2 regions of the Desulforhabdus amnigena genome follow, and region 2 is predicted to be linked to the other one. Evidence: riboswitches for the same ligand, from Rfam matches in the RefSeq annotation. Region 2 holds a riboswitch; the other holds the start of a gene.
What was found. A riboswitch is a leader RNA that binds a small molecule or an ion and turns the genes downstream of it on or off. The one in region 2 is predicted to bind cobalamin.

Region 1 (15,627 bases), 540 kb from region 2:
CGTAACGGGCACAATGAGAGGCACCAGTCCCTGCCTGTATTGAGCCAGGATTTCCAGCAGTTCCTCCTTCTCATCCCTGGAGAGCTGCTTTTTGAAGTACCCCATCATGTGCTGCAAGACATTGGTGTTCTTGGCAACGCTGGCCTTCAGACGAAGGCCTTCCAGCAAGAGGGACTGGTACTGCCGGTAGAGCTCTTCGAGAGGAATGCTTTTGGCTCCCGCGACCAGCTTTCCCATCTGACGGTAGTGGGCGGGGCTGTGAGCGAGCATCAGCAGCTTGTGGCGTGTATGGTATTCCACCAGGCGACCGATGCTCTCCTCCCGGCTCAGAAGTTCACGCCAGCGCTTCATGGCAAAAATACGTTCGATAAAATTTTCCCGAAGCACGGGATCATGAAGCCGTCCCTCGTCTTCCACTGGAAGGAGCGGAAAATGTTCCATGAATACTCGCGCAAACAGGCCGACCCCTTTGTGAGAGGGCATTCCGCTTTCGTTATAAACCTTGACCCGCTCCATTCCACTGCTGGGCGATTTGCTTTTGAAAATAAAACCGCACAAACCTTCGGATTCCAGTTCCTTGACCCGCCTTCGGGCCCACTGGAGCATTCTGTCGGTATGATCCACATGGGTGCGCTGTGTCAGGAGGCGGGGAGCATCCACATCCCCCACTAGACGCATCGCCTCCCGGGGAATCCCTAAACCACACTCCACCTCAGGACATACGGGAACGTACTCCACATACTTTCCGAGAGTATCCCTGAGGAACCGGTCCAGTTTGTGACCACCGTCATAGCGCACTTCATTTCCAAGCAAACAGGAGCTGATTCCCAACCTGATAGGAGATTCCATAATCGTTGGTTCCTTCTCTGATCGGTCGAATGACTAATCTTTCCCTACGAGGGAAGGGTACCGGCCTGCCAGAAGCCCCTCCCCGCCCTTCGCCCTGCGGGACATGGGGAGGAAAAGAATCGTTACTCACACCGGGCGCACGGATTTTGTCTGGAAGCTCTTGCAGTCCATCTTTGAAGGGGATGTGTATTTGCTCTTCCTCCATCCCCCCCCTCAAAGGGGGGATTTGAACCTTCAATTGAGCAATTTTAGGCTTAACCTGACGTCAATCCCTTCGAGGGGGAATCGAACCGTTCAAGGCAGTGAAAACTTTTTTTCACCGGAATGACGATCAAGGATATTCGGACCGTTTTGAGACAGTTTCTTAGTTGTCCACCAGGCAGAGGATTGCTCCCTTTATATTCTGAAGGATTTTGTTGGCATGACTTCCCATGAGAAAGGGTTTTCTTTCTCTGAGGCTCTTTTTGCCCATCAATACCATCTGAAATTCGTGTTCGTCTATTTCGTTGAGAAGATCCCGTGCAACGCCCTGCTTGGTGGGAAGGATGAAAGTTTCGATGTTGCTCTCGGAAACGCCTTTGCTCACGAGCTTATTCCGGGCTTGAGCCATCAACCCATCCACACGCTCCTTCCATTCTCTACGCCATTTTTCAATGCGGGACTCCCGGTCTTTCTGTTCGGCAGATCCCAGAATATGACCGTCATCCCAAAAAGTAGGCGGAACGGGGGGCATCAAGTGAACGAAAGTGAACTTCAGGTTCGGATTCGAAGCGACAAATTCCGATGTGTAACGAGTCAATTCGTCGGCATCGGAAGCCCCTTCCATGGCAATCATGACTTTTCTCGATGCATGAACAGGAGTATCCACCACCCATACGGTACGGTGCTGAGCATACTGAGCCACCTTGCCGGAAACACTGCCTATGAGCAGAGTTTCCAACTGGCTTCTTCCACGCCGCCCGACCGCAATCGTTTCGATATTCGCTTCGTTCGCTTCGGCAAGAATATCCCCCGCTGGGTCTGTGCTGTTGATTTTCAGTTTGGTCTCAACTCTTTCTTTGGGAAACCCGGTGGCAAAGAGATGGCGTTTCGCTTCATCCAGAACGGCATTCCCGACTTTTTCCTGGGTGGCATAGGGAAGCTTGCAGGATTCATCCACATCTGTGCAGACCTCTCCCGGAGAGAGCCCCGCCAGCTGTTGTACACAATGGAAAAGAATCAAGCGGACATCCGACTGATCCTTCACGAGGTCTCCCACGATGGACAACGCCTTGAATCCCTTTTCCGAACCATCCACTGCGAAAAGAATCTTTTTCTCCATGGCTCTCCTCCCTCAATGAGTGATGACCGGTTTGGTTTAAAGACTATGCTTCAAAAAGATCCTTCCGATATTTATTCATTTTACTGTATTAATATACTACTTTTTTTCTCTTTTGGTCCATTCAAGAACCGTCTTTAACAGACCGAAGGTTCACTTATATCCTTATTGCCTCCACAAACACTATCTTCGGAAACACCCTTTGAAATCAGAAAGCTCCTATCGATTTCTTCAAGGCTGTGCACCAGCTTGCATGGAGGCAGACTCTTGATGAAAATGCGGCCGTAATTTTTCGTGAGCAGGCGAACATCAAAAATGGCAATGATACCCCGGTCGCAGGAAGAACGGATCAGGCGCCCCACGCCCTGCTTCAACTGGATGACGGCCCTGGGGACCTGATAGTGGAAGAACGAACTCTTTCCCATGCTGGAAAGGTGTTCCATGCGAGCGGCGATGAGGGGATCATCGGGCACTTCGAAGGGAAGTTTGTCAATGAGCAGGCAGCTCAAAGCTTCGCCCGGAACATCGATTCCCTGCCAGAAGGAACTGGTGGCGAAAAGAATGGAATGGATCTTTTCCTTGAATTCAGCCAGCAGGATTCTTTTGGGCTTCTGGCCCTGTACCAAGAGAGGATAGGGAAGGCGACCCTTCAAAAACTGGTAGGTTTCCCTCATATTGCGATAGCTGGTAAAGAGGAAAAGTGCTCTGCCCTCTGTCTTGGTGAGAATTTTCAGAGCTTCTTCGGCAAGATCTGCGCAAAATCCCGGTTCGTAGGGAGCGGGGAAGAGGGAAGGAATATAAAGGATCGCCTGTTTTTCATAAGCAAAAGGGGAGGGCAGAAGGAGTTCTCGCGTTTCCGGGGGCATTCCAAGAGAGTTTTTGATGAAATCGAAAGAACCCGCGATGGAAAGGGTGGCGGAAGTCAACACCACGGAAGACTTGCGGGAAAGGAGTCGTTCCCGAAAGACCGAAGCCACATCGATAGGGGTTCCGTAGATGAAAACCGCCTTGGGCGTCAGTTCATACCAGTAAACCAGCGAGGGATCACTCTGCTCCAGGATTCCCCGAACCTCCAGCGCCATTTCATGAGTTCTCTTGAAAAAGGGTTCCAGGCTATCGGGACTTTCTCCGGCCGGCGTCAGCAAGGCGTTCAACTGTTCCAGTGCATGCAGGAGTTCCCGGCAGGTGGAGACGAAGCTTTTGCCCACAGTCTGGAGATCCAGGAGGAAACGCCCCTGAGCTCCGGGAGAAGGAGAAAGATGCTGATAGAGAAGGCGGCCGAGGATATCCAGTTGCTGGACGATCCGATTCATTTCCTGGAACTTTTCAATCTTTTTGACATCCTTCCTTGTCTCTTTCAGCAGGCCGTGGACCAGATCGTTGATCTTCAGATTGCTGAATTGAAGGCCGAAATAAAGACCGATGGTATCTTCCAGCTGATGGGCTTCATCAAAGATCACGGCATCATAATCGGGAAGGACTTCGCCCGGTCCCTTTCCGCGCAATGCCAGGTCCGCAAAAAAGAGATGATGGTTGACCACCAGCAGATGAGCCCTTGAGGCTTCCAGGCGCAGGCGCGTGATAAAACAGCGGGAATAATCCTCGCATTGCTGCCCCAGACAATCCTCACTTCCGGAACTCACTTCATTCCAGGTCTGAAAAGAATCGGGAAGCCAGTCTATCTCCGCCCGGTCCCCGCTCTGAGTCCTCACGGCCCAGTTTTGAAACCGTTTGAAGAGCCTGGCTTCTTCCTTGCTCCACAAAGTGGGTTGGTAGGAAAAGTCCCTGAAGCGACGGCGGCAAAGATAGTTTCTGCGCCCCTTGAGACACACCGCATGAAGATTTGGAGAGAGCAATCTCTTGAGGAAAGGGATATCGTGGTCGAGGATCTGGTCCTGGAGTGTTTTAGTGCCTGTGGAAACGACCACCTTTTTTCCACTCAAAATGGCGGGAATGAGATAGGCCCAGGTTTTCCCCGTCCCTGTCCCCGCTTCCACCAGCAGAGGCACTTCGCTGCCGAGACATTCAAAAACCCCCTGGGCCATCTCCAGTTGGGAGGCACGAAAATCGAAAGATTTTACTTTTTGAGCCAAAAGCCCCTGAGGGCCGAAGTAGCGCTGCATGTATCGGGTCCCAATGAGTGGTTTTCAGCGGTCGACCGTATAGAAACCGGTCCGAAAGCCCATCGGCCAACCGCTGAGTTCTTGCCTCAAAACAGATCGGATTTGAAAAAAGATTCCGCCGGCGAGGAAGAAACCGTGGCAGAAGCAGTATCAGAAGAAGCAGGAGAAGAATTTCCGGATTTTTGTGAAGGAGCTGAATAGCGCTGCGATCTGACGGGCACCTCCCCCACAAATGCGGCAGAGACCGCCGAAGGATCATTGGATCGAGCAAGAGCCCCCGTATGACCGTTGATTTTCGCAAAAACAACGCCGGAAGGAATGGGGAAACTTTCCACAGGCTTTTCTTTCAGCCATTCTTTCATGAAAGAAACCCAGATGGGGCAAGCGGCCCGACCTCCCGTTTCTCCCTTCCCCAGAGAAACATTGTGATCGTCGTAGCCCACCCACACACCCGCCAAAACATCCGGAGTATAACCGATAAACCAGGCATCTCTCATTTCATTGGTGGTTCCCGTTTTTCCCGCTGCGGGCCGGTCCAGCTCTTTGGCCTTTTTCGCCGTACCTTCCTGCACGACACCCGCCAGCAGGTCGGTCATAACATAAGCCGTTTCAGGCGAAATCACATCTTCGGGTGCGACCCGGTGCTCCTCCAGAATATTGCCGTCCCGATCCTCTATCTTTTCGATCATATAGGGATCAACCCGTTTTCCCTGGTTGGCGAAAGGAGTATACGCCGTGAGCAGCTCCCAGAGAGACACGCCAGACGCCCCGAGAGCGAGGGCCAGGGTGGGCGTGAGGGGGGAGGTAATTCCCAAGTTTCTGGCATATTGAATCGCATAGTCCACTCCAATGGCATTCAGGAGCTTGACGGTCACAACATTGCGAGAATGGATCAGTGCTTTCCGCAACAGGATGGGTCCCCAGAACTGATGGTCGTAGTTGGCGGGTTTCCAAAGCCCCCTGAGGCTGTGATCGTTCAGGACGATGGGTGAATCGATCAGGATGGATGCCTCCGTGTAGCCCTTATCGAGAGCGGCGGAATAGATGATGGGCTTAAAGGCCGAACCAGGCTGTCGAATAGCCTGTGTTGCGCGATTGAACTGGCTCTGAGCGAAATTTCTTCCACCGACAAGGCAAAGGACTCTTCCCGTTTGAGGAACCATAGCCATGAAAGCGCCCTCCATTCCAGGATCCTGCTCCAGGACGGTCGTCCAGGTCTTGTCACTTTGAAGATTTTCCAGACGAACTCGAACCAAATCACCCACCCGGAACATCTTACTCGCCCGTTTGTCTGAAATCTTTGCCCATTGCCACCCCGAAGAGGGTAAAATCCCCTGTGCATCCCCTATCTGCAACCTGCAGGATCTGCTTTGAGGATCATAATCCATCACCAGAGCAGCCACGATTTTTTCGGGCTGCAGTTCTCCATTGGTGCTGTTGAGCACTCTCAGAGCACTCGGCCAATCTTCCCTCGGTACATTGAGGTTTATCCCCCGGTAACGACTGTGGCGCTTGTCCAGCTGGCGCAATCCCTGGTCCAGGGCCTTTTCGGCCATTTCCTGAGCTCTCAGATCCAGAGTGGTATAGATCTTCAGGCCTTCTTTATAGAGTCCGTCCCGGCCGTATTTGGCCTCCACCTGCCGCCGCACCTCTTCCGTGAAGTGATTGAACTCTTTGAGCCTCCAGCGCTTCGGCCTGGCCAGGTTCAAGGGTTCCACAAAGGCTTTATCCCTTTCTTCCTGAGTAATGAATCCCACTTCGACCATACGATCCAGCACATACCTCTGGCGATCCTTGGCGGAAGCATAGTTCTGATGCGGAGAAAACCGGGTGGGAGCTTTGGGCAGCCCTGCAAGGAGAGAAGCTTCGGCAAGATCGAGATCTTCGACATGCTTGTCAAAATAAGTTTGTGCCGCAGCTTCCACGCCATAGGCCCCCGAACCAAAATAAATCTGGTTGAGATAGAGATAGAGAATTTCGTCTTTGCTCAGCGTGTGATCGATACGGTAGGCAAGGAGGGCTTCTTTGAGTTTACGGATAACCGTGCGTTCCGGCGTAAGAAGGAGAGATTTCACTACTTGCTGCGTGATGGTGCTTCCTCCCTGAACAATTTCCCCCGCCTGAAGATTTTTCATAAAGGCCCGAAAAATGCCGGGAAGATCGACCCCTCCGTGTTCATAGAACCGGCTGTCTTCGGCCGCAAGAAAGGCTTTTATCAAATAGGGCGGTACCCGATCCAGAGGAACCAGAAACCTGCGTTCCGTATAAAATTCCCCAATGAGAGAACCATCGGAAGCATAGACACTCGAAACCAGAGACGGATGATAGTTCTTGAGAGCGCGAGCACTGGGCAGAGACCGATCCAGCTGAATATAAAAGGCGAAAGCCGCAATACCCGCTATGGCGACGACACAAGCGATGAACCCCAAAAAAGTGAACAACAGCCAGCGAAGAAGGCTCATTTCCTGCCTCCGCCTGAAAAAACCTAAGTGTTTCATCTATATCACCTCATAAGCAAGAGAAATTTAAAATTTTTTATTTTGAGGCAAAATCAGAAAAATTCCAACCTTTTTAACATAATCACAATGCCAAGGAAAGAAACTCCAAGAAATACCATCGAAAGGCAGGCTTGAATGTTCGATGTGGGGATTTTAGCTTAAGCACTGAAGCAATAGCAACGAATCTTTGACATTCCGCCTCATTGATGTAACGGCGGTCGATCCTGCATTACGTCGTGAAAGGAGGAAACCAGGACCATGAAAGCACTCTGTTTCCACGAACACGGGGGGCCTGAAGTCATACGGTACTGCGATGTTCCGGATCTTCAACCGGCACCGGGTGAGGTTCTCATCCAGGTCAAAGCCTGCGCCCTCAATCATTTGGACATTTGGGTACGGCGGGGCTGGCCGGGACTTAAGTTGCCGATGCCCCACTGGGGCGGCTCGGATGTTGCCGGTATTGTGGCGGGACTGGGGCCGGGAGTCACCGGTTGGAGCCTGGGAAGCCGTGTGGTGGTGGATCCGGGTTCAAACTCCGTAGAGGATGAATTCACCCGGCGCGGAGAACATAGCCTGAGTCCCGGTTACCACATTCTTGGCGAACAGGTACGCGGAGGGTTGGCGGAATATGTGGTCGTCCCGGCGGAGAGTCTCATGGCCATGCCGCAGGATATGGATTTTCCGTCAGCAGCGGCCCCTCTCCTGGTTACCCTCACAGCCTGGCGCATGCTCATCCACCGAGCCAAACTGCGTGTTGGAGAATCGGTTCTGGTAGTGGGGGCCGGAGGCGGAGTGAACAGCATGGCCATCCAAATTGCAAAGCTTGCAGGGGCAACCGTTTACGTGGTGGCAGGCAATGAAGAAAAGGCAGCCGGCGCACGGGAGCTGGGAGCCGATATCGTTCTGGATCGTTCCAAATGCGACTGGGAAAGGGAAGTGTTAAAGCTCACGGACAAACGCGGCGTGGATGTCGTAGTGGACAACGTGGGAGCCGCCACCATCCACAAGAGCATGAGAGCGGTGGCGCGTGGAGGCCGCATCGTCATAGTGGGAAACACGAGCGGCCCTCAGGCCGAAATCGATATCCGCTTCATCTTCAGCAAGCAGATCAGTCTCATAGGAAGCACAATGGGCACACATCAGGACTTCAGAGAAGTGACCTCTCTCCTCTGGGCGGGAAAACTGAAACCTGTCATCCATCGGATCATGCCCCTCAAAGAAGGGCGCCGGGCTTTCGAAATCATGGAAAAGGGCGACCAGTTTGGAAAGATCGTCCTCGAACCGTAGATAGAAATATTTGTAAATGAGACTTGACAGCCATCCCCCCTTGTAGTAGAGGAATACTCGATATAATTGCATAGTGATCAGGTGCTGCAAAGCTTAAAAGGGAATCCCGTGACAATCGGGAGCGGTCCCGCCGCTGTGATCGGGGACGAAAGCCGCCTTTAAAGCCACTGTCACATTCGGGATGTGATGGGAAGGTGCGGTGAGTAGAGAGATCCGAGAGCCAGAAGACCAGCCTGACCACTTGAGGACTCGGTACGGTAGAATACTGAAGGACCTCGAATACGGAGTGCAGACCTCATCGGCTTTACAGGCCGGGAATTCTACTCTACGAAAGCGATGCCTTTCATATGCAAAATGTCTGCAATGCCCGTATAGTCTTCCCTAAGGATCAAGTTTAAACAGGGTGCAATCCTTAGAGCTTCGGCTCTAAGGATTTTTTTTTGCTTCAGCACCAGCCCTACCTCAACACACACTAACCTCTTACCCCCTGGAAGCACTCGTGCTTCCAGGGACTCTTCAACGTTCATGGAGGTCCAGGATGAAAAAAGGCTTCATTCTTTACGTGACGGAAGGGAAAAACGCATTGCAGGATACAATGGACTTGGACGAGACGCGGAACCGGTTGGGAGCGGACCGGGTGTGTCTTGCAACCTCCGAATCGGATATCGCCTACGGTTGGTGGAAGATGATGACTCAGGGAGTTCACACGGTCTTTTGTGTCAGGGCTGCATACAGCGAAGCCCAGGACGCCTTCGAAATCCAGGGAACCCCTTTGAGACTCTGCGGATAGAAAAAGGGGACCCTCCGGTCCCCTCACTTGGCTACGTTACTGCCTCAACATCCAGTTGTGGATGGCAGCATGCAATGCCTCTGCAGCCAGATAAGCGCAGTGGGTCTCTTCTTCGGTCAGTCCCTTGAGCACCATGAGGATTGTATCTCCCTCTATCGCCGCAGCATCGTCTATGTTTTTTCCTCTTGCCAGTTCCGCCGCCACGGAACCACACGCCAGGCTGGAAGCACACCCGTCAGAGAAAAAGCTTATTTCCTCGATACGTTCTCCTTCAATGCGCAGATATATTTCCATGGTTTCACCACAGTGACCCGTGATGATACCCGACGAAGTCGGATTTTCCATTCTTCCCATGAGAGTGGGTTCCCGATTCAGATCGAAAAGCTTTTCTCCGTAAACCTCTTCTTTCTCAGCCTCCGCATATTCCCGAACAGTGCCCATAAGAATGTCAGAAGATTCTTGCATGACTGGATACCCCATTCTTTCTTTTTTCCCATACGTTTGAAATTTATGTACCATACATCATACTCATCACCCAAAGGAGATACCCAAAAAACTCGATCTGCTCAACCCCCAATATTGAACTCAAGACAACCGCTTCATCACTTCCCTGAAAATAATCAGTTTTTGTATATCCTGTGTTCCTTCCCCCAGAGAAGCCGCCCAGGCATCCATGGGAAACTTGTGGATGGGGTGCTCGAAAATCACGGAGGCGGCTCCAAACAGGTCGGCCGCCCACATTCCCACCTCGCGGGCAATCTCTACCGTAAGATACTTGGCCATGGACGAATCCAACCGAAAGTCTCCGCCGCGGTCTTTATTCCAGCACGTTTTCCACAGCACGAGCCTCGCCGCTTCGATCCTGCTGTAGAAATCGGCAATTTCAAAAGATTTCGCCTGGTAATCAGCTATCTTTCTCCCAAAGACTTCCCGCTTCCGGGCATGATCCACACCCAGTTCAAAGGCTCCCACCGCAGTTCCCAGAGCGAGCGCACTGATGGTCACCCGGCTGTTGGTGAAAATCTCCAAAACCTGCTGCAACCCGCGTCCATGCTCCCCCAGGAGATTCTCATCGGGGACAAAAACGTCTTTGAACTGAAGTCGGGTAAGATCTGAAGGGATCCAAACCTGCTTGTTGAGCTTTTTTCTGCTGATTCCCTTCGACGACAGGTCCACCAGAAACATGGACATGCGCCGGCTTCTCTCCGCCCGAGGGCCGGTAACAGCTGTGATGATGGCAATATCACTGATATTGCCGTTAGTAACATAGCCTTTCGTCCCGTTGAGCACCCATCCGCCGTCCACCTTTTCGGCATTGAGGGAGATGTTTGCCACGTCACTTCCAGCTGTGGGTTCCGTATTTCCAAGGCATATGAGCGTATTCCCGAGGATGGCGGATTCCAGATGAGCTTTTTTCTGCGCCTCGGAACCAAACAGGGTCAACCCTTTGGTTCCAAGAGAAATCTGCACCAATACGGCGACCGCCACTCCCGGGGAAATCCTGGCCAGCTCCTCCATGAGCACCGATTGTTTGAGGACGGGTTGCTCCACGGGACCCTCCTTCCCCTGGTCAAACGCGAGCCACCCCTCTTTCCCCAGTTCCTGGAAAAAGCTCCGCGGCACCATCCTTTCCCGATACCATCCGGCAACATGGGGCGCCAGACGCTCCCTGAGAAAATCCTCAAAACGTTTTCGCTCTTCCATTATTTCAGCAGGAAGCAGAAAATCCATGGATTCTCCTCCTTTCAGATGTTCAACCGCATTTCTTCATGAACATCGTTTGATTTCCGATTTCATCTATCGAAAGAATAAAATCAAAGATAACCATGAAAAAAGGAAGTGGAAAAATCAAAAACGAGAGAGGTGCATCACCCAAAACTCATTTCATCCAGAGGAGGCTCAAGGCTGGGAAAAAGGTAATGATTCCAAGGGTGATCAGGAGAATGGCCAGGAAAGACAAAGATGCCCGGTACAGATGCACGATGGACTTTTCGAAGCGAAGGCTTGCGATAAAAAGGTTCATTCCGATGGGAGGCGTGGAATAGCCGATCTGCAGGTTGGTCAGAAAAATGATCCCCAGATGAATCAGATTGACCTCGTAGCTCATGGCAAGGGGAACGATAAGGGGAACCACGATGACCAGGGCGGAGAAAACATCCAGCACGCACCCCACGAGAAGCAAAAAGAAATTCAAGATCAGGAGAAAGAGATACTTGTTGCTCACATAGGTTTGCATCAATTCGAGAATTTTGTTGGGCACCTGCTGGTCGATGAGAAATGCGTTGAAGGCGAGGGAGGCCCCAAGAATGATGATGATTCCCCCCACCATCATGGAGGTTTTCAGTATGATGGAAGGAATGTCTCGCAGTTTCACTTCCCGGTGGATGACCATTTCCACCAGGAGCACATAGAAGACCGTAACGGCGGCAGCCTCGCTCAGTACGAGAAAACCGCCGAAAATTCCTCCCAGGACCACCAGAGGCAAAAGGATTTCCCAAATGGCTTCCCGGCCCGCCGCCGCCAGTTCGGAAAAGTTGAACCGGGAATGCATCCCTGTGCAACCGCAGCGGACCGCTGAATACATGCTGTAAAGGGAGAGCAGGATCAGCATGAGGAATCCCGGCGCAACGCCTGCCAGAAAAAGGTCTGAAATCTTGGTGTCCGAAACCACCCCGTAAATGATGAGGGGGAGGCTCGGCGGGAACAGGAGTCCCAGGCTTCCCGATGTCGTGAGGAGGCCCAGGGAGAAATTTTCTTCATAGCCATCCTCGATAAGGGCCGGATAGAGGAGTCCGCCCAGAGCCACGATGGTCACTCCGGAAGCCCCGGTGAGGGCGGTGAAAAAGGCGCAGGAAAGCAGGGAAACAACGGCCAGACCACCGGGAGTCCGCCCCAGAATGGCTGAAGAAAACCGGACAAGCCTCTTGCTGGCTCCGCTTTCGGCAAGGACATAGCCGGCGAAAGCGAACAGGAGCAGGGCGATGAGCATGGGATTGGCCGCCAGCCGGTACATTTCAATGATGACAACGGAGAGATCTACATCCAGAAAATAAAAACAGAGCAAGGCCGCCGCAGAAATGACGATGAAGAGCGGCATTCCGGAGATGGCCAGCAAGCTCAAAATCAGGCTCAGGAACATTTTCATGTTTCGCTACCGTTTGGACCCTGCTTCAGACTGATGATGAACCGGTATGCACACCGGAGGGACATGACGGCGAAGCTGAAAGGAAAGATGGTTTCGAGCCACCAGTAGGGGACGGCAGCAAACGCAAAATCCCCCATCGCCTTCTCGTTGACAAGAAAGGTCCAGGATGCGTAGAAAAGCAGGCTTCCCACAAGACAGGAGAACAGATCGCTTGCGAGCGTAACGACAAAATTGCCTTTGGGATTGAGCAGGCGGGGAAGAAAATCGATGCGAATATGCTTGTTCTCTGCCGTGGCCCGCGCGGTTCCAAGCAGGCTTACCCAGAGCACGATATGCCTGAGCAGCGTATCCCCCCAGACAATCCCCGTGGAAAAGAAATTCCGGAGAATGATCTGAAAGAGAGAAAAACCGGTGAGAAAAAGGACCAGCGCCACCAGAATCCACTTTTCGACCACTCCATAACACCGGGTCACAACCACAATGCTGTTGAGTATGGAGGAAGCCATTAGTTTCTAGGGATGCTCGGCCCTGTATTCGGCAAGGGCGCTTTTGACCCTTGCGACCGCATCAGGCGGCAGAAACTTTGGATCGAGACTGGCCATGGCTTTGTCACGCAGATCGATAAACCCTTTTACCTGGGCCGCATTGGGAGTCACCTTCTGAACGCCTCGCTTGAGGATGACCTGGATGGCCTCATCATTATCCTGGCGGGTCTTCTCATTGAGCCGCTTCAAATGTTTTGCACATACTTCCCGCATCGTCTGGCGGAGAGGCTCGGGGATCTTCGCCATCACTTTCTTATCGATGAGGAGGGCTCCACCAATATAGGAAAGAGGAAGATCCGTGAAGTACTTGATCTGGGTATTCCACTGAGTCACCAGCGCATAATAAGGCGAATTATAGACCACATCCAGGAGGTGCGTCTGTAGAGCGACCAGCACGTCCGGGATGCCTATGGCCACCGTCGAAACATCGGCTCTGTCGATCAACGCCTGGGACATGGGCATATTCGCCTTGGCCCAGACCTTCTTGCCTTTCAAATCCTCCAGGCCGGCAATGGGGGAAGTGGACATGAAATAGAGAAAACCCAGTTCAGGCCAGCCCAGGATTTCATAGCCGCATTGCAGGAAGTTCTTCCTGAAATCCGGTTCCATTTTTCCCATAACGTAATCGACTTCCCCATAATTGTGGAAGAGGAAAGGGACCTGCATCGCACGCAGAGTCGGATCCATGTCGGTAAGAGCCGTGGCCGTAAAGACTGCGGCATGGACAAGTCCAACGCGCAGCTTCCTCAACACATCCTCCTCGTCGCCGAGGACAAACCCCGAAAACATCTTGAAACCGACCTTGCCTCCCGTTTTCTGAAGCAATTCGTCGTTCATTTCCTTGAAAATTTGCATGAGCGAACTGTTGTCGGGAGCCAGTGTGGCGAGCTTGATTTCGAACTCCGGCGTTCCTGCTCCCAAGGCATGGTGGGGCGTCATGAGACAATAGGCGAAGCAAAAACATATCCCCCAAAACACGTATTTCGCGATGGGAGATCTCGATTCGGACAGAAACGATTCACGGTTGTTCTTCAAAATATTCCTCCGTCCTGGCCAGAAGCTTCTCGGCTTTTTCCTGGGCCATCACATTGCTCAACGTCAGGTTCGGTATTTCACCGGGGGAAGCAGCCAATACTTCCTTCAAAGTGTTCACGAAAAGATCACGGTCTCTGGCTCCCAGCGCATAGTACTGCGCATAGAGAACCTTTGCCATCAAAGTCTTGTCGCTTCCCAACGCAAAGGCTTTCTGAAAATGTTCTTTGGCCTCAGGAAGATTCCCCCCAAGAGCGGCGGGTTTTGCAGCCAGATAAATTCCCATCAAAAGGTGAGGCCCTCCGTGGTAGTAAGATTCATCCAGTTCCAGAAGGCGTTTCATGACAGCTTCCAGCGCCGGGAGATCCGCCATGGCTTCAACACTGCTGATATTCATACCGATCCATCCAGCCCAGGCATTGGCCGTCCAAAAGAGTTCGGGGACATCCCTCTTATCGTACTTTTGCAGGAACCGATCGAATTCCTGAATATTGCCCGAGGCCGCCCCGGCAAAATCCCCGCGATGGGAAAGGGCTCGAAATCCATAATGCTTTGCTTTGTCGTAGAGCGCTTCCGCTTCTTTTTTTTCCTCATCTGTCAGAAACGAGCCAGCGTAGGTAGCATACCCCTGACAGCCTGCGGTGAGAAGGTCTTTGTTCTTCGGGTAGGCTTCGATGAGACCATCCATGAGCATGAGATAGGCCGGCGTTCCCTGCTTGACAATGGTCGGGCTGGATTGTTTGGAAGCCGCCCTGGCGACATCCTCAACAGTGAGAGCGACGGCAGCCACCCTGGTCTGTTTCATGGGAATACATCCGGTTGAAGCCAAGAGCACGATTCCCACACCAACCACAACACGATTCTTCGCTGAAGCAAATATCCGCGGCATTGGATTTCAATTCCTTGCAGAAGGGGGAGGTTGCAATCAATCTTTTCATCGGACGTCTTCAATGCAAATGCAATTTTACTACTTATTTGCTGAAATAAGGTTTGTCAAGAATCACAAGGGCCAACACGGCAATTCCTCCTCTTCAAGGCAAATGCCCGGGGAAGGACCGTTTTATGTTCTTTCCGCTTCGGTTCCCATTGCAAAAGGACTCCCCATGTTCTTATAAGTAAAGTGTTGGGAAGAAGGTAACCGTTCGCAGCAGAAGCCACAAAAAATATAGACGCAAAAGACCAAACCGTTCATCTCACAAACCAGGAGCCAGGATATGAAGAAAAGAGAGAGTCACCCTCACTCCATGCACAAAGCCACCAAAGCGATTCACATGGGAATTCTGGAGGATTCAATATACGGGGAGGTTTCCGTTCCCATTTTTCAGAGCTCCACCTTCGCTTTTCCCAGTGCGGAAGAAGGCGCGGCGCGCTTTGCGGGAGAGCAACCGGGATATATTTACACCCGGTTGAAAAACCCCACGGTTCACGCTCTGGAGGAGAACGTGGCATCCCTTGAAAATGGCTTTGGGGGAATGGCCACGGCCACGGGAATGGCCGCCATCAGCACCGTATTCATGGCCCTTCTCGACCGGAACACCCATGTGCTCTCAACGGACTCGGTCTACGGCGCGACACGCGTCCTGTTGGAATCGGAAATGCCCCGGTTCGGAGTGAAATCCACCTTTGTAGATACTTCCGACCCCGAAAAGATCAAAAAGGCCCTGCAGCCTGAGACCCGCATGGTTTACGTAGAAACCCCCACCAATCCCACCATGATCCTCACAGACCTGGGAGCTGCGGCAAAGATCGCTCACGATCACGGGGCCCTTCTCGTGGTGGACAACACTTTTGCAAGCCCCTACCTGCAGCGCCCCCTGGAATATGGCGCGGATATTGTTGTTCACAGCCTTACGAAATTCATCAACGGCCACAGCGACGTGGTCGGAGGAATGATCATTACGAAAAAGGATGATACCTTCAAGAAAATCCGGAGAGTACTCAATCTTTTCGGAGGTACCATGGACCCTCATCAGGCATGGCTCATACTGAGAGGCGTCCGCACCCTGCCGCTTCGGGTGGAAAGGGCCCAGCAAAACGCCA
Region 2 (15,627 bases):
GCTGGTGGGGAGTCATCTACTGTTATCCGACAATCTCGATAATCACAACCATATTCCCATCACGGTGGTAGGTCGGAATGGGGATGCATGGCGACAATTCCACGGCTTTCCAACTCCGGAGCAGCTGCTGGAAGAAGTCGAAAAGTATCTCGGTTTGGAAAAACCGGCCTAGGCGAGACGACAGCCCACAAACGATGCCATCGTATCTGCACATAATCATTTTTCAAAATGCATCTTTCCCGGCACTTCATGGTTGAACTCACCACAAAAGAAGTCCATAGTAAATCCCACCTCATCCATTGCTCTTTCGCCTCTCTTTCCACTCAAACAAAGGGAGACGATATTAAAAATAAGGACAAAACCATCGCTGTGAAATCCTACAACGGTCCCCAAAATGCATCATAGGCCATGAATGTACCTGACTTGATCGAGTCCATTTCATTTAACCAGGGAGGAGGCCATGAGACGATTTCGTACTATCTCGGTAATACTTTCTTTGTGCGTTCTATTGGCGGTTCCGGCCTTTGCAGACGGGATCCCCTTTGAGAAGGAGGTTTGATTGCCATGGCGGAAGAAATTCGCTGGGTTAAAACGCACTGCGCACGGATGGATCATGGCGGTTGTGCTCTGATGGTGGGTGTCAAGGATGGCAAGATCCTTCAGATCAAAGGAGATCCCCAGGGCTATTTGAACAAGGGATATACCTGCTACAAAGGGAGGGTCTCGGCGGATCGGCTCACTCATCCGGATCGTCTCCGGTATCCCCTGAAGCGCGCAGGGAAGCGCGGCGAGGGGAAATGGCAGCGCATCTCCTGGGAAGAAGCACTTGATGAAACGGCGAAAAATCTTCTCAGGATCAAGGAAAAATACGGTGCGCGGGCGGTCGGATTCGGCGTCGGCATGCCCAAGGGGCTGGAACACTTCGTTTTGATTCGGCTTGCCAATATCTTCGGTTCACCCAATGTAATCGCCTCACAGGATGTGTGCCATGCACCCCGGGAGATCACGGGTATCCACACTTGTGGATTCTACCCCGTTGCCGACCTCCACAACCCGACAAAGTGCATCCTCGCCTGGGGCAGCAACGTTCTTTCCACCAACGAAGAAGGACAGATAGGCAGTCTCACCCTGGAACAGCTCAAAAACGGCGCCAGGCTGATCGTTGTCGATCCCCGCAAGACAGATCTTGCCGAAAGAGCCGACCTGTGGCTGCAGCTCAGGCCCGGAACTACACAGGCGCTTGCCCTAGGCTTCTTAAACGTCATCATCGAGGAATCGCTGTATGATAAGAAGTTTGTCGGAAAACATACCTACGGTTTTGAAGACCTTGCCCGGCACGTGAAACAGTACACCCCGGAGGCTGTTTCTGAAATAACCTGGGTACCATCCGAACTGATACGCAAAGCCGCTCGAATGTATGCCACGGCAAAACCGGCCGCCCTCCAGTGGGGCAACGCCATCGAGCACAACATCAATGCCTTCGATGGCATTCGCTCGTTGGTTTGCCTCATGGCAATCTGCGGAAATCTCGAGGTGCCCGGCGGCAACATCAACGCCCACGACCCGAAAATCATGGGGCTGGCCGAATTTGTGCGAGCCGATCTCATCCCGGATAAACGTAAAGAGATGATCAGTGCCTATCACGGCACCATTCCAAGATTGATGACGGTGGCGCCGGCTTATTTCCGGAAGGCGGTGCTTGAAGAGGTCCCCTACCCTGTCAGAGGATACTACGGCATGTGTACCAATCCTCTGGTGGCCTGGGCGGAGAGCGCTGTCACCCATGCAGCGTTTATGAGCCTCGATTTTATCGCCGTAGCGGAAATATTCATGACACCTACCGCCTCCCTGGCCGATATTGTCCTTCCGGTTGCACACCAGTACGAAATGAACGACATTGGCCATTACGGCATCGGACACGGCCTGATATTTGCCCGGCCAAAGGTTGTCGAGCCACCGGAGGAGTGTTGGCCCGACATGAAGATCATGAACGAACTGGGTAAGCGGATATCACCCCCTGAATACTGGCATGATGATTTTGAAACGTTTCTCGAAGATGTGCTCAGGCCTTCGGGCTTGACCTACAGCGAATTCGCCGCGAAAGGCTATTTGAAGGGGCCTGACCGCTTCAGGCTCCATGAGGAGAAAGGCTTTCGCACGCCTACCGGAAAGGTGGAACTGAGATTGAGCACCGCTGAGAAGTTCAAACTCAAGCCGCTCCCCGAATTCACCACTCTTCCCGAAGACGAGGATCCCGAATTCCCGCTGATTTTGATCAGCGTAAAGAGCCGGTACTATCTCCATTCTTCCTACCGATGGGTAGAAAAACTTCGGCAAAAACGGCCGCACCCGACCGTTGAAATCCATCCCGAAACGGCAGCCGCCCATGGGATCGGCGATGGTGACAACGTAACCATTGAAACAAAGTACGGATCAATAGTCCAGGTGGCAAAAATCACAGACATCGTTCACCCGCGCGTGATCAATGCAGCCATTGGATGGTGGTTCCCCGAAGCGGATGCTGCCAGGCAATTCGAATGGCAAAAGTCGAATTTCAATATCCTTACCTCCATCAGAAAGCTGGGCAAAGAATTTGGAACCCCGAACTTAAAGGATCTTCCCTGTAGGATACGCAAACTATAGCGTTATACCGCGAACAGTTCACCTATGGGAAACACCGGCCTCTCACCGTCTTAGAACCTATCCGGAACCCCCTGTGGACTTTGCACCCCCCCTTCAGTTCCCCCCCCTCGAGGGGGACCAAGGGGGGTGTCCGCTGCCGAGGTAGGTTTTCGGGTAGGCTCTTAGTCGCCATGATCCGTCTCCTCGAGGTTCAGCTCCGGCCATTTCTCCTTGGATTGTAGATGCAGGCCAGGTCGTCCCTGATCCCTCCCGCCGCCCACAGGTCGAAATCACCCGATGAGGCGCCAGGAATTTCCCGAATATGATCTTCTCCTCACGATGAATTTCTACACCGTCATAGAAAACGCCAAGCAACATGAGTTCCTCCGCTTGTTGAAATGATCGATCTCCTCTCCCTGCTGGCCGATGAAGACGCGCAACGCATGCCCCGAGTAAACGCAGTACGCTCATCGCTCCAGCTACTTCAATTGGAACAGCATGGGGAGACCGGTCTTACAAAAGACTGGTCTCCCATTCAATCTTGCCGGCTTGAAGGTCGAGCTTTTCACGGCCAGCAGGGCTTCCTCGTCAAACCTGGACCCGGCTCGCGTGACCACCTCCACGTGGACGAAACACCCGTTCTCATCTATGGTGAGCTGCAGAACCACGGTCTCCTCCTTTCCCATCTCCCTGGCAAGCAGAGGATACCTGGAGAGGACCCGGGTGGCGAACCGGGGGCCGTCTCCCGATCCGAAGGGCGCGTTGAGTGGGCCGTACCCTCCACCGGAGCCGACTCAAGAGCCGGCGCCAGGGCATTCTCCCGACTGCTCTTTTCCATGGCCTTCGCCATCCGGCCACCCAAACCATTCGCCGCCGCCTTTCACATCTTGAAGACGGAGAAGGCTGACTGTACAAAGTGGCGAATCTGCACTCTCGGGAGGTATCAGTTACACGCAACCCCCACCGCCAACAGGCGGAATATATGATCCAAATGGCTCTCCATGAGCCCTTCGCTGTGCTCGCGCACCCACTCGAAGGGCTTCTCTTCTATGAACAGGTCAGCGAATGTTTCCGATTGTGAACAGGTCAAAACGGGCTCAGCCGAATTTGCGCAGACAGCTTTCCTCATGCGGATGTTCCTTTCACACCTGCCGGCGCGGCCGCCTCCACCGCCTCTTCAATATCCCCTTCGATATCGAGATAGGCGTCGCGCAGCTTTTCCCGCATGTCGTCGTCGGCGTCCCACATGCCGCGTTCTATCACCTCTAACAGCTTGTCCAAAATATTTTGCAGAGCATAGGGGTTCACTTCCTTCAGCCACTTCTGCATCTCGGGGTCCAGTCCGTACCGGTTGGCCACCCGCTCGTACATCCAGTCCTCCATCACGTCGGCAGTGGCATCCCAGCCGATGATGATGTCCATAACCTTGGAGATGTCGCCAGCGCCTTTGTAGCCGTGCCGCTTGAGGCCCTCCAGCCATTTGGGGTTGAGGAGCCGCGAGCGCAGCACGTGCTTGGTTTCCTCTTGGGTGGTGCGGAGAAGAACTCGTCGGGGATCCGAGGAATCCCCCACCAGGGCGAAGGGCATCACTCCGCGGACGGTGGCCGATGCGGCGATAAGTCCCCCGTAGTAGTTGTAGAAATCAGTGCAGGAGAGCATGTCGTATTCACGCGAATCTTCGTTCTTGACGGTAACGTCCATGCGGGAGAGAAGCCGCCTGAAGACTGCCGGGGTATGTGTGCCGTAGTGTCCCCGGCCGTAAGCATGAGAGGAATAGCGGATGTAGGCTTCACCCAGGTCTTCCCGGGTTTTCCACTGCTTGGATTCCACCAGCTCCTCCACCCCGGCGCCATAGGTCCCCGGCGGACAACCGAAGACGCGCAGAGTGGCAAGCCGCCAGGCATCCTGCTCACTCAGGCCTTCGCCCCGGTAGTTGTCCCGGTCGGCCAGCACATGCCGGCGGATGAAATTGGATTCGGGCGGTTCTTCCAGGGCGGCGACCATGCCCACGGCATGGTCGATGAGCTGCACGAGATTCGGGAAGGCATCCCGAAAGAAGCCCGAGATGCGGGGGGTCACGTCGATGCGCGGGCGGCCGAGCTCTTTGGCGGGAATGATCTCGAGCCCCTCCACCACACCGTTGCTTCGCCATAGAGGCCTGACGCCCAGAAGATAGAGGACCTCGGCGACGTCGTCGCCCCGGCTGCGCATGGTGGGGCAGCCCCAGACAATGATACCGATGTTGTCGGGGTATTTCCCCTGCTCCTCGAGGCAACGCTTTATGAGCGTATCCCCAAGCGCCTTGCCCACTTCCCATGCTGCGGGAGAGGGAATGGTGCGCGGGTCGAGCGAAAAGAAGTTGCGGCCTGTGGGAAGAATGTCTGCCTGGCCGCGAGTGGGAGCGCCGGATGGTCCAGGAGGAACGAAGCCCCCGGAGAAAGACGAAAGGGCAGCGCTCATTTCTTCTTTCGTGCGCATAATATTGGGAGTCAGAATATCAGTTATGTAACGCAGGACCCGTTCGATGCGGGGAAAGGCCTTTCCCTGGAAAGCTGTTGCCAGCTCCGGAATGGCTTCGGGATCATAGCCGCGAGCGTCCAGGGCGCGAATGAGCTCCCGGGCACAGTTATGGGCGCGCTCGATGAGCTTGCCTCCTGTCATGCCTCCCGATCCGGGGACGGCTTCGCCCCGCCGGTCCAGCAATTCGTCGTAGCGGAAGCCCATGGCCGCAACGATCTCTTCCCGAAGCGACGGGACATCCCCGTTGGGAAGCCGGGTCAACTGCGCCAGAAATTCCACCAGCCGTTCGCCTTCAGGAGGTTCTCCCAGAACGTGAAGGCCGTCACTGATCATGGTGTCCGAAAGCTCGCTCAGATAACTGTGGAGCCTGGCCAGGAAAGCATCCATGTCTCCGAGGGCCTGTTCGCGCGTGAACGCAAGATCGTGCTGCAGGTCGGCGGCCTCGACGGCATCCCACAAAAGGCCGGCCAAGACGGGCAGTTTCCCGGGATCCTGGCGAGCGGCCTGGGTGTAATCGTCGAGGGTCCGCTCCACGTCCGTCAGCTCTTCGTACAGATCGGCATTGGTGTAAGTCGGGGTCAGGTGATCGATGATGCAGCAATAGGAGCGGCGCTTGGCCTGGGTTCCCTCCCCGGGATCGTTGATGATGTAGGGATAGATGTTGGGAAGGTCCATGATGGAAAGATCGGGATAGCACTCCTCGCTGAGTCCCAGAGCCTTTCCCGGCAGCCATTCGAGGGAGCCGTGCTTGCCCACGTGCATGACGGCGTCGGCCTTGAAGACGTTTTTCAGCCACCGGTAATGAGCCAGGTAATGATGGGGCGGAGACAGGTGCAGGTCATGGAGTATCGCTTCGGGGTTCTCCAGCTTGCCTCGGGGGGGTTGAATGGTCAGAAACACGTTCCCGTTGGCCAGTCCCGCAAAGAGGAGCCTGTCCTCATGAACAAACAGCTCGCCCGGCATTTCGCCCCAGTTCTCCGTCATCTTCCGGCGGACGATTTCGGGCAGGGCTTCGTGCCAGGGCATGAAAACGCTCCGATCGGCCGTCGCTTCCGCCCGGTCGGCCATCTGGTCCGGAGTGAGCCACTTCCGGTCACAGGTCATGCGCTGCAGCAACTCGTTGGCCAGTTCATCCCCGCTCTCGTAGCGACGCTCGATGCGGTAGCCGCTCTCGGCCATCACGTCCAGCAACCGTTTGACGGCGGTGAACGTATCGAGCCCGGCGGCACACCCGATCCGGTCGTTTCTCGGCGGATAGTGGTGAAACACGATGCCGATGCGTTTCTCGCTGTTGGGCTTGCGCCGAAGGTTTGCCCAGTTGAGAGCGAGCTTCACAAAAGCGGCCGTGCGTTCGGGAATGGGGCGATAACAGGAGAGGAGTGCTCCCGTGACGGGATCCACCGTGTCCTCCTCCCGGGAGGCCACAGGAAAGGTGATCAAGTTGCCGTCGAATTCCGGCTGGGCGGCCTGGAAAGTGACGTCCATGATGGACAAGCCCTGGATGCTCTCTTTCCATACCGCATAGGGATTGAGGGTACACATGGCCTGCAAAACGGGGACGTTCAAGCCGGGAAAAACAGTCGCATAGTCCGGCTGGGTCATGGTCATGGACATGGCCATGGCGCTCACCAGGACATCAATGCGCGGCTTTTCGCCGTCCATGAAATACTCCTTCACGACCTCGTCGGAGCCCCGGTTGCCGATGGCCGCATCCTTGAAGCGCATGCTGAAGACGGGCAGCACGTTGGCGCCGCGCGCCTCGATCTCCCGGATAAGGGCATCGATGTGCGCCAGGTTTCCGTTCAGCCAGTAGGTTTGGTTGAACCAGATCCCAACGGTAGGTTTTTGGCGATTGATGTACTCGCCGGCGTAAAGGCCGAAGTCGGCCACATGCCCCGCCTCCGGGTGGTAGATTCCTTCCTGGACCACGGGCTGGGGAGGCGGAACGTCTGTCACGGGTCCACCCGTCAGCATGGCGGAAAGGTACGCCAGCGCCCGTTCGACGTTCACCGGCCCGCCGGCGGTCAGGTAGCGGCAGAGGGCCTCCCAGGTCCCGTCGTTCATCCCGTCGGAATACTCCCGCGCGGCCAGGATAGCCTCGTCGTCACTTCCGGTCGGCTGGATGTACAGGTGGGGAACGGGCTGCCCCGCCGCCCGGTGCTCTTTGAGGGCGGAGACAAGGGGCTCGAAGGCCGGGCACGACGCCTTGCCTCCGTGGAGGGCTACGATCACGGCATCGGAGCGAAGAGCGTCGGCCACAAAGGCTCTTGCCCGCGCCTGATCGAAAAGCTGCGTTTGAGTCCGGGCCGATACCTCCACCTGACCTCCACCGTCACGGAACCTCGACACACCACGGCTCAGGGAAGGGAGCTCCGTCGCCGTCGCGCTGAAATAGCTGATCTGAATTGTCTTCATAGCCCCTCCTTCTCACCTGCCAGGCATTCGATGATGTTGAGCCCGGACAGAGCTGTTAGTGATGCGCGCCGGCATAATCAGCCCAGGCGAACAGCTGGAGCCCACGGTAGGTCGCTCCGGCGCTTCCCCGAGTGCGCTCGTGCACGTCCGGGAGACTGTCCAGGCTGACTCCAAAAGAAATGGAGTAGCGTCGGCAAAACTCGATGAACCGACTGTCGATGAGCGTACCGTTTGTCTGCGCCGCCAGGAGAACGATCCATGTCGCCAACCCGCGGGATTGGGCCGGCGACTCCTTGCATGGCAGCGGGCGTATGGAGCTTCACTGCTTTTCCTCCGCCAGAGCCGGCAGTTGCCGGTACCAGATACGCCGATACTCTGTAACGAGCTCGGGGTGGAAGATGCTGATGAGATCGGCAAGCACGAGGTCTGGGCGTGTGATGCCGGTTTCCCAAAAATCGTTGCCGCCTTCGGCATTGACCCTGGCGTCATTATTGAAGACTTTTCCCGAGCAAAATGACGAAAAACGCTCGTAGCGATCATCGATTTCCCGCAGCTCCGCAAGGGAGCGGCACATCCCAGTGTCGACCCAGAATTCCGCCGCCCTCGCCCGCTCCACAACGGTTTCGATGGCGAGGGGAATGCTTCCCGGCGTCTTGTCGTCGCGCCAGAGGTAGTGCGCTCCGGCATCCTCCAGGAACCGGGCGTTGTAGACCAGAATGTACACGAAGGTCTCCCTGGCGTTGCGCCAGGGTGTAAGCACCTCCAGCCGCTTGTAGGTCCCGTGGTATTCGATGGTAAAGCATCGCGCGAAGCGAAGCCGGGCTTTGTGGGGAAAGAGATCGACCGATTCCGCGGCGGGGGCAGATTCCCCCGTTGTGACGGAACCGGGACTGCCCCAAGTGATGGGATGCATGCCCATGCAAAGCAGCCACGCCGCCACGAACAGGATTAACCTCCATCGTTTTTTCAAGGTTATTGCAATCTGTTGCAAGCAGAATCCTTCCCTTCTTTTTCGCTGAGTCGGCGCTTCGAAAAACCGCTAAAGGCTGTCAAACGATCCACCTATTCACCGATTTATCAAAGCATGCCCGGAACGGCGTTCACGATTTTTTCCACCAGGTGCGCCGCCCCTTCGGCTCCAAGGAAAGGTTGGCCGCAAGTGTGGACTTCCCGACGCCTCCTTTGCCGTACACAGCAATCCGTTTCATTTCCTCACCTCCTGAGCCGTTTTCCTATGGGCCTTTCCACAGGCCTCGCAACTCATGGTCCCGTCATAGGCGTACTTCACGAAACCAGTCTCACAATCCCTGCAAGCAACCTTGGTCTTCATGGTTCGGGATTTCTGCATGCCCGCAGGGCCCGACTGGTACTCCGCCCAACGGTCGAAACAAGCAAGGTCGGGGATGTAAACGCCGCAATGTCCGGCCGAATCGCGGCTGCAAGCCGCTCCCACAAGGTCCAGGGGGAATTCGGGAATTCGACCTTTGCCGGCATAGCTCCTCTCAGAAAGCCAGCTTCACGCCCCCGCTGAACGTCCTTCCCGGCATTGCGTAACCGCTCTCCGTATAGTCTTCATCGAAAAGGTTCTGGACGCTGAGGAATGCTGAATACTTCTTGAGAAAGGTATAGGTGAGCGCCGTATCGACGGTGACTGCAGAAGGCTCTTCCCAGCTTACCCTGTTCCAGTTGTTGTCATACAGGGGAACAATCTTCTCATCCTGCCATGCTACCCGCACGGATGTGGTGAGGTCACGGGGCAGCTTCAAGGTGAGAAGGCCGCTGATCTTGTTCCGGGGCATGTAGGTGCTTCGAACCCAGTCTCCGTCATCCTCGACCTTCGAATCGACATAGGTATAAGCGAAGTTCAGTTTCAGCCACTGCCACGGTGTGATGTCGACGTATGTTTCAATGCCCTGGACCCGTGCCTCGTCGGCGTTCACATACTTCATAGTGAAGCCGTCATATTGGATCAGGCTATCGAAATCCGTATGAAACCAGGTCAGTCCCGCCGTAACCTTCTTGTCGAGCAGCGTCTGCTCTATGCCGACCTCATAGCCGACGCTCTCCTCAGGCGTCAAGTCGGGGTTCCCGATCGTGTAGAGGTAACCGTTCCAGACATACCCCCCATAGACTTCGTAAAGGGACGGCGTGCGGTATCCGGAGCCCACATGAGCGTGGACCTTGGTGCCGAACTGTTTAAAGAGGTAGGCTGCGGAAGCTTCCCCAACGAGCTTGGAATCAAACTCCTCGGGGTAATTGAAGCGGCCTCCGAAATTGAGGAAGAGAGACTCATCCAAAAACTTGAGGCTCGCCTGGGTGAACAGGTCCCAGTTGTACCAGTCTTCTTTGTAATACACGGGGCTGTAGTCATCGTTGCTGGGATTGTTGGGTTCACGACCGTCGTAATCGGCCTGCTTGAAATCGAGACCACTGATAAGGGTGAGCCAATCGGTGACCTGGATGTTTTGCTGTGTTTCGATGTATCCCGTGGAGCCGTCGTAGTTGGAATGGTTTCCGTTCACAGTCGGCGTCCAAAAGTAATGGCGCTCGGTTTCCGCGTAGGAGCCTTTTATGGAATAGTTCCAACAGCTAGAAACGGCATGGTTCATTGTGAGGCCGTACAGAGCTGAGAGGCCTTCCCGGTGTTGATCGGGATCGGCGGTTTGTGTCACGAGCTTGCCGTTGGCATCCAGACTGGGAGTGGTTTCCGTCAAGGCGAGGTCGGAATCGAAGTAGAGGGAGGTGAATTCGAGGGTGATGTCCGGAGTGATGCGGAATCCAGCCCCGCCGGAGAAGCCGAGGTTGTCGTACCAGAAGCCGTATTTTCCACCGAATTTCTCACCGTCCGATGTGACATAGATCGGGTTAAAATCAATATAAAACGAGCCCTGTCCATGGTAGAATCGCCCATTCTCAATAAATGTGCCATACTCCCCGAATTCGCTGCGGACTTCCGCTCCGGTGCCGCGCTTCCATTTGTCGGAAATGATGTCGATGACGCCGCCCATGGCTTGCGATCCGTACAGGGTGCTCTGTGTGCCCTTGAGGATTTCGATCCGCTGCATATTGCTTGGCGAATACAAATCCTCAAGGAAGTAGGTAAACGCACCCTGGGGGTCTGCCTCGTCCTTGAGGGGGAATCCATTGTACTGAAACTGGATGTATTGGCTCGGCACGCCCCGGATGTTCAGATGGGCCCACTGTCCCGTTCCGCCAAGGCGCCGGAGATAAACGCCCGGCTCGTAGTCAAGGAGACCAGGAATAAAATAATCCTCCTGCGCGTCTCTTTCTTCGCTGGTCACAACGCTCACGCTTTTCGTCACTTGCGAGAGCGGCGTTTCGACTCTTGTCGCCGTAACGACCACAGGCTCCAGGTTGGCGGTTCCTGTAGCTACGACGCTGGCTTCCTCCTTTCGGGAAGTGTCGTCGGCCTCTTGCGCTTCTTTCCCTTCGGTCGTTTCCTGTTTGGTTTCTTCCTGTTTGGTTTCTTCTTGAGATTGGGAGGGCAAGGGATTGTGCGCCAAAACAGCAAAAAGAACGACCAGTGCAAGGATGAGCTTCGATGTCCTCAGTAGTGAAAAACGCATTGAGACAACCTCCTTTCCCCCCTCGGGGAATGTTGAAAGGTTTATGCATCCACTCAGGTCTCCTGGCTCACGTTCATCCTATTCGCCGCGCCTTCCCATCACGCCTTGGGCGTGACAGTGACATCCTTGCGGCTTTCGTCCCGATCACAGTCGCGGGGCGGCGGAAGATTCCCACTTCCTTCCCTTAAGCCGATGCATTTTACTGTAGTGTGGCTATACGGTTCTATCGTTGATGCCTATTCCTCAAGGTCTTTCAAAAGCACTCCTTCGCGTCCCGGTGCCTGTTCACCCAGTCACCGATTCATCTCCGAAATGGAATTCAGCCAAAAAAAAATCCTTAGAGCTTTTGGCCCTAAGGATTGCACCCTGGTTCTCTTGGTCCTTTAGCGGTCCATCCGGTATTACCACGTACCGATCGACCCTACATCATCAGGCAGGTATTCTGACTTACGGATCAATCTACTCTCTGTGCCTTCCCATTTCGCTTGCGCAAAACAGTGGCTCTATCGGATTTCGTCCCCGTTTACAGCGGCGGGACCGTTCCCGGATTTCACGGGATTCCCTATTAAACCTTGCGGTACCTGATGATTCACTTATTTTCACGTAGCCGGTACCTCTATAACAGCCGAAAACTTTTGTCAATATTCAAATAAACACCTCTCTAAAATCAGCGCATTCTTATCTTGCGTCATTCCGAAAGGTTATATTTGTCCAAGTATCCCCTGGGAGTCACCATCCAGCCGTTCCAGACGTAGGTTTTGCTGTTTCCCACGATGAGAATGGATTGCATGTCCACTTCCTCGAAGGGAATCTCGGCAAGAGTCGTGATGCACTTCCACTGCCCGCCGCGCATGGCCTTTCGAATGATGGCCACGGGGGTTTCGGGGGCCTTTTCGCGGAGGATCACTTTCTGGGCTTTTTCCAGCAGATCGGGGCGCGTTTTGCTCCTGGGATTGTAAATGGCCATGACGAAATCCGCGGATGCGGCCGCCTGCAAGCGTTTTTCGATCAGTTCCCAAGGGGTGAGATGGTCGCTCAGGCTGACCACCGCAAAATCGTGCATGAGAGGGGCTCCAAGGATGGAAGCCGCCGCATTGAAGGCGGCCACCCCCGGAATCACTTCCACAAAAAGATCCGGAGGAACCTCCCCCTTCTCATCCCGAAGGTCCGCCGGCTCTGTTGAAGGGGTGCGGTGGGGAGGACTCGAAACGCGCAGGCTCCGTTCACGGCAAATGTCGAAGACCAAACCCGCCATCCCATAAATCCCGGCATCACCACTCGATACCAACACCACGCGGTGTCCCTCGAGGGCACGATCAATGGCGAGCCCGCAGCGGTCCACTTCCTTTCGCATTCCGCTGGAAAGGACTTCTTTGCCTTCCAGCAATTCTTCGATCAAGCCCAGATAAGTTTTATAGCCGAGTACCACTTCCGCCGAAAGGAGGGCATCCAGAGCTTCGGGCACCATATAGGAACGGTAGCCGGGCCCGAGGCTTACAATGGATAGCCGACCCGTGCTATGGCGAGAGTTACATTGAACGTTTTCTGCTTGGGAACAATGAGGGTTTGGCTCCCGGCGCTCAGAAGAGCTGTCGCTTCGCATACGCTTTGAACTCCTATGTGCTTGGCCACCTGAGTGGATGGATTGGGCACGGTTATGTTTTCGATCTCTTTGCGGGAATAAAAATGAACAGGCCTCTGAAGCATTGCCGCCGTTTCGATGATCCCCGCCTCATCGGATTTGAGATCGACGCTCACAAGATTTCTAATGGAGAGTGGGGAGAGCTTTTCACGGGCGAAGACCCTTTGCAACCATTCCATGATTTCCTGGGCCGGCGTACCCCGGTTGCACCCGATCCCGACGACCAGATTCCGGGGGCGCAGCACCAGGCATTTCAGAAACGCGGGAACCAGGGCCTCCGAAACCCAGACGCCCACTCTCTCCATCAGGGTCGACATGAGGGATGGGGGGGAAGAGAGGACCTCATGCAGCCAGTCGATGTTCCCCTGGCTGGCCAAATCCCTCTTCAACCGGCCTTCAGGATCGTAGATCCAAACGGGTTCGTCTTCCAGGAAAGCCCTCGCCAGCCGACTGAGCATTTCAATGTTTTCGATCTCGAGACCCGCCGCCCGCGCCATCAGATCCAGAGCAGGCTTATCTTGAACATCCGAAGCGGTGGTGATGACCGCATGTCCTCCGGTAATGCGGGCGACTTCTTTCGTGAGGCGGTTCGCTCCTCCCAAATGGCCGGAAACCAGGCTGATGACATACTCTCCCCTCTCGTCCAGCACGACCACAGCGGGATCTTCCTTCTTATGGCGCAGATAGGGGGAGATCTGACGGACCACTATGCCGGTGGCCATGATGCAGACCAGCGCGGAAACCCTGGGCCAGATTTCCCTGAGCAGGTCCGCCATTCGCTGAAACCCCACGGCCCCCATGGCCAGGGCAAACTGATGCCGCACCGGCACATAACAGGCGCTGCCGGGAAGCTTCCCCTGCAACTGCAGCGCAAGGTCGGCTCCGTGGCGGGTCAAAGCCACAATGGCTATGGAGGAAGATTCAGGAGGAAACCCGGGCTTTTCGAAATCCATGTTCGAAGGACTCGTCGTATAATTTGGATTTTTTCAATTCTTTCCCGGAGCGGGCATTGAAGACCTCTCCCACCATGATGATCGCCTGGCGGCCGATACCGCTTGCTTTGACCTTTTGAACGATGTCGTCCAAGGTACCCTTCACAATGAGCTCATCGGGCCACCCCAATCGATAGGCAACCACCACCGGAGTCTCAGGGCCGTAACAGGGACTGACCTCGGAGACCACTTTTTCGATCTGCTGCACACTGAGATAGATCACCAGGGTCGCCCGATGTTGCGCGAGCGACCGAAGGTCTTCCCCTTCGGGAACGGGGGTTCGACCCGCCATACGGGTCAAGATCAGGGTTTGAGAAACTTCCGGCAGAGTCAGCTCCTGGGTGAGAGCCGCTGCCGCCGCGAAGACGGCCGACACGCCCGGCACCACGCTGTAAGGAATCCCATCCCGGTCCAGGAGTTCCATCTGTTCCTGAATGGCCCCGTAGAGGGCGGGGTCTCCCGTGTGCAGGCGGACCACCCGTTCGCCCCGTTCATACCCTTCCCGCAGGAGTGCATGCGTTTGCGGGAGGGTCATGGAAGCGCTGTTGTGAATGGCGGCGCCCGGTTTCCGATCCTGCAGCAAGGCCTCGGGAACAAGAGAACCCGCATAGACGATGCAGTCCGCTTCCTGCAAAAGCCTCTTCCCCTTGACCGTGATGAGCTCAGGGTCGCCGGGACCCGCTCCGACAAAATGAATAGGATATTTCATAGAGTTCCTCGAATCTATCTGTTTATAGAGGGAGGTTTCCGGACAGTCCCTAAATGGGCTTCGGCCAGACACTCACCACAAAAACCGGATTGAGCGCCTCGAACCTCACCGTTTTTCCGATAGGCACAGACCGGCTGACCTGCAGTTGCGTAATCTGCATTTCATAGGGTTTATCGCTCCAGAAAGCCCGAACGGCTTCCAGAGTATCCAGGGTCGCTGCGGTGACGACCACTCTTCCACCAGGACGCATGCGCCGCAGGAGGTTCTCGAAAATCTCCCGCAGGTCCCCTCCGCTTCCTCCGATGAAAACACGGTCCGGATCGGGGAGCGCATCCAGCACTTGGGCGGCCTTTCCATGAACCGTCTCTATTTGCGATCCTTGAAGGCGTTTCACGTTATCCTGCAGATCCCGGTAACGTTCTGCGTCCTTTTCCACGGCAACTACCCGTCGCAGAGGAACAAGCCTCGATGCTTCAATGGATACGGAACCGCTTCCCGCTCCCAGATCCCACAAAACGAGTCCGGGCCGCAACTGAAGATGAGCCAGCGCCACAGCACGGACTTCCATTTTGGTGATGAGGCCGGCCCGATGCCGGAAGGCGGTCTCGGGAAGCCCCAGAACGGCTTGCGGAACGGTCGAATCCACAGCCTGCCTGGAAGGACTCTCATCCAATACGGCCACCAGGTTGAGGGGCGAAAATTTCCTTGCCGCCGCTTCCTCAGGGAAAAAACGCTGGATTTTTTCCGAAGGAAGCCCCAAATCCTCCCCCACCACCAGGGTGCGATCCTTCATTGCGGCATCCAGCAGCTGGCGGGCGATCCAATCGGGGGTATGCTGAGGATCCGTAAAAAAAACCACTTTCGAATGGTGCCGGAGCTGCTCCAACCATTCGGGATTTTCTGCAGCGGGACCTCGCCCGTGAAGGCTCATCACCTTCACATCTTCCCAGGGTTCGTTCAAGCGGGAAAAGAGCACCTGAACGCTGGTGATATTGGGGAAGGTGAGGAGATTCTCCTTCCCCACACGATCCGCAAGACGGCGCCCAACGCCGAAAAAAAAAGGATCTCCCGATGCAAGCACCACGGTGCGCCTTTCTATTGAAACCCGGCCGACCTGATCCAGCCAGTCGTTCAACGGAC

Region 1: linked by a shared signal. The riboswitch ahead of QMG16_RS14765 (hypothetical protein) and the one ahead of QMG16_RS12495 (TonB-dependent receptor plug domain-containing protein) in region 2 are both predicted to bind cobalamin.

What each region holds. Positions count from the first base shown of each region.
Region 1 covers NZ_BSDR01000001.1:3,465,902-3,481,528, reverse strand. Annotated here, with positions in the region: gene QMG16_RS14790 (YbgA family protein) at 1-849, opposite strand, end outside; gene QMG16_RS14785 (universal stress protein) at 1,214-2,170, opposite strand; gene yoaA (DNA repair helicase YoaA) at 2,305-4,290, opposite strand; gene QMG16_RS14775 (penicillin-binding protein 1A) at 4,377-6,788, opposite strand; gene QMG16_RS14770 (zinc-binding dehydrogenase) at 7,047-8,075, shown strand; cobalamin riboswitch at 8,138-8,326, shown strand; gene QMG16_RS14765 (hypothetical protein) at 8,614-8,865, shown strand; gene QMG16_RS14760 (iron-sulfur cluster assembly scaffold protein) at 8,902-9,330, opposite strand; gene QMG16_RS14755 (acyl-CoA dehydrogenase family protein) at 9,451-10,596, opposite strand; gene QMG16_RS14750 (TRAP transporter large permease) at 10,745-12,010, opposite strand; gene QMG16_RS14745 (TRAP transporter small permease) at 12,007-12,516, opposite strand; gene dctP (TRAP transporter substrate-binding protein DctP) at 12,523-13,590, opposite strand; gene QMG16_RS14735 (TRAP transporter TatT component family protein) at 13,574-14,476, opposite strand; gene QMG16_RS14730 (trans-sulfuration enzyme family protein) at 14,802-15,627, shown strand, end outside.
Region 2 covers NZ_BSDR01000001.1:2,928,167-2,943,793, forward strand. Annotated here, with positions in the region: gene QMG16_RS12465 (SCO family protein) at 1-172, shown strand, start outside; gene QMG16_RS12470 (molybdopterin-containing oxidoreductase family protein) at 565-2,643, shown strand; gene QMG16_RS19735 (hypothetical protein) at 3,021-3,608, shown strand; gene cobN (cobaltochelatase subunit CobN) at 3,748-7,557, opposite strand; gene QMG16_RS12485 (hypothetical protein) at 7,613-7,825, opposite strand; gene QMG16_RS12490 (substrate-binding domain-containing protein) at 7,877-8,548, opposite strand; gene QMG16_RS12495 (TonB-dependent receptor plug domain-containing protein) at 9,060-11,144, opposite strand; cobalamin riboswitch at 11,180-11,351, opposite strand; cobalamin riboswitch at 11,560-11,744, opposite strand; gene QMG16_RS12500 (precorrin-3B C(17)-methyltransferase) at 11,833-12,612, opposite strand; gene QMG16_RS12505 (cobalt-precorrin 5A hydrolase) at 12,639-13,739, opposite strand; gene cobM (precorrin-4 C(11)-methyltransferase) at 13,708-14,487, opposite strand; gene cbiE (precorrin-6y C5,15-methyltransferase (decarboxylating) subunit CbiE) at 14,537-15,627, opposite strand, start outside.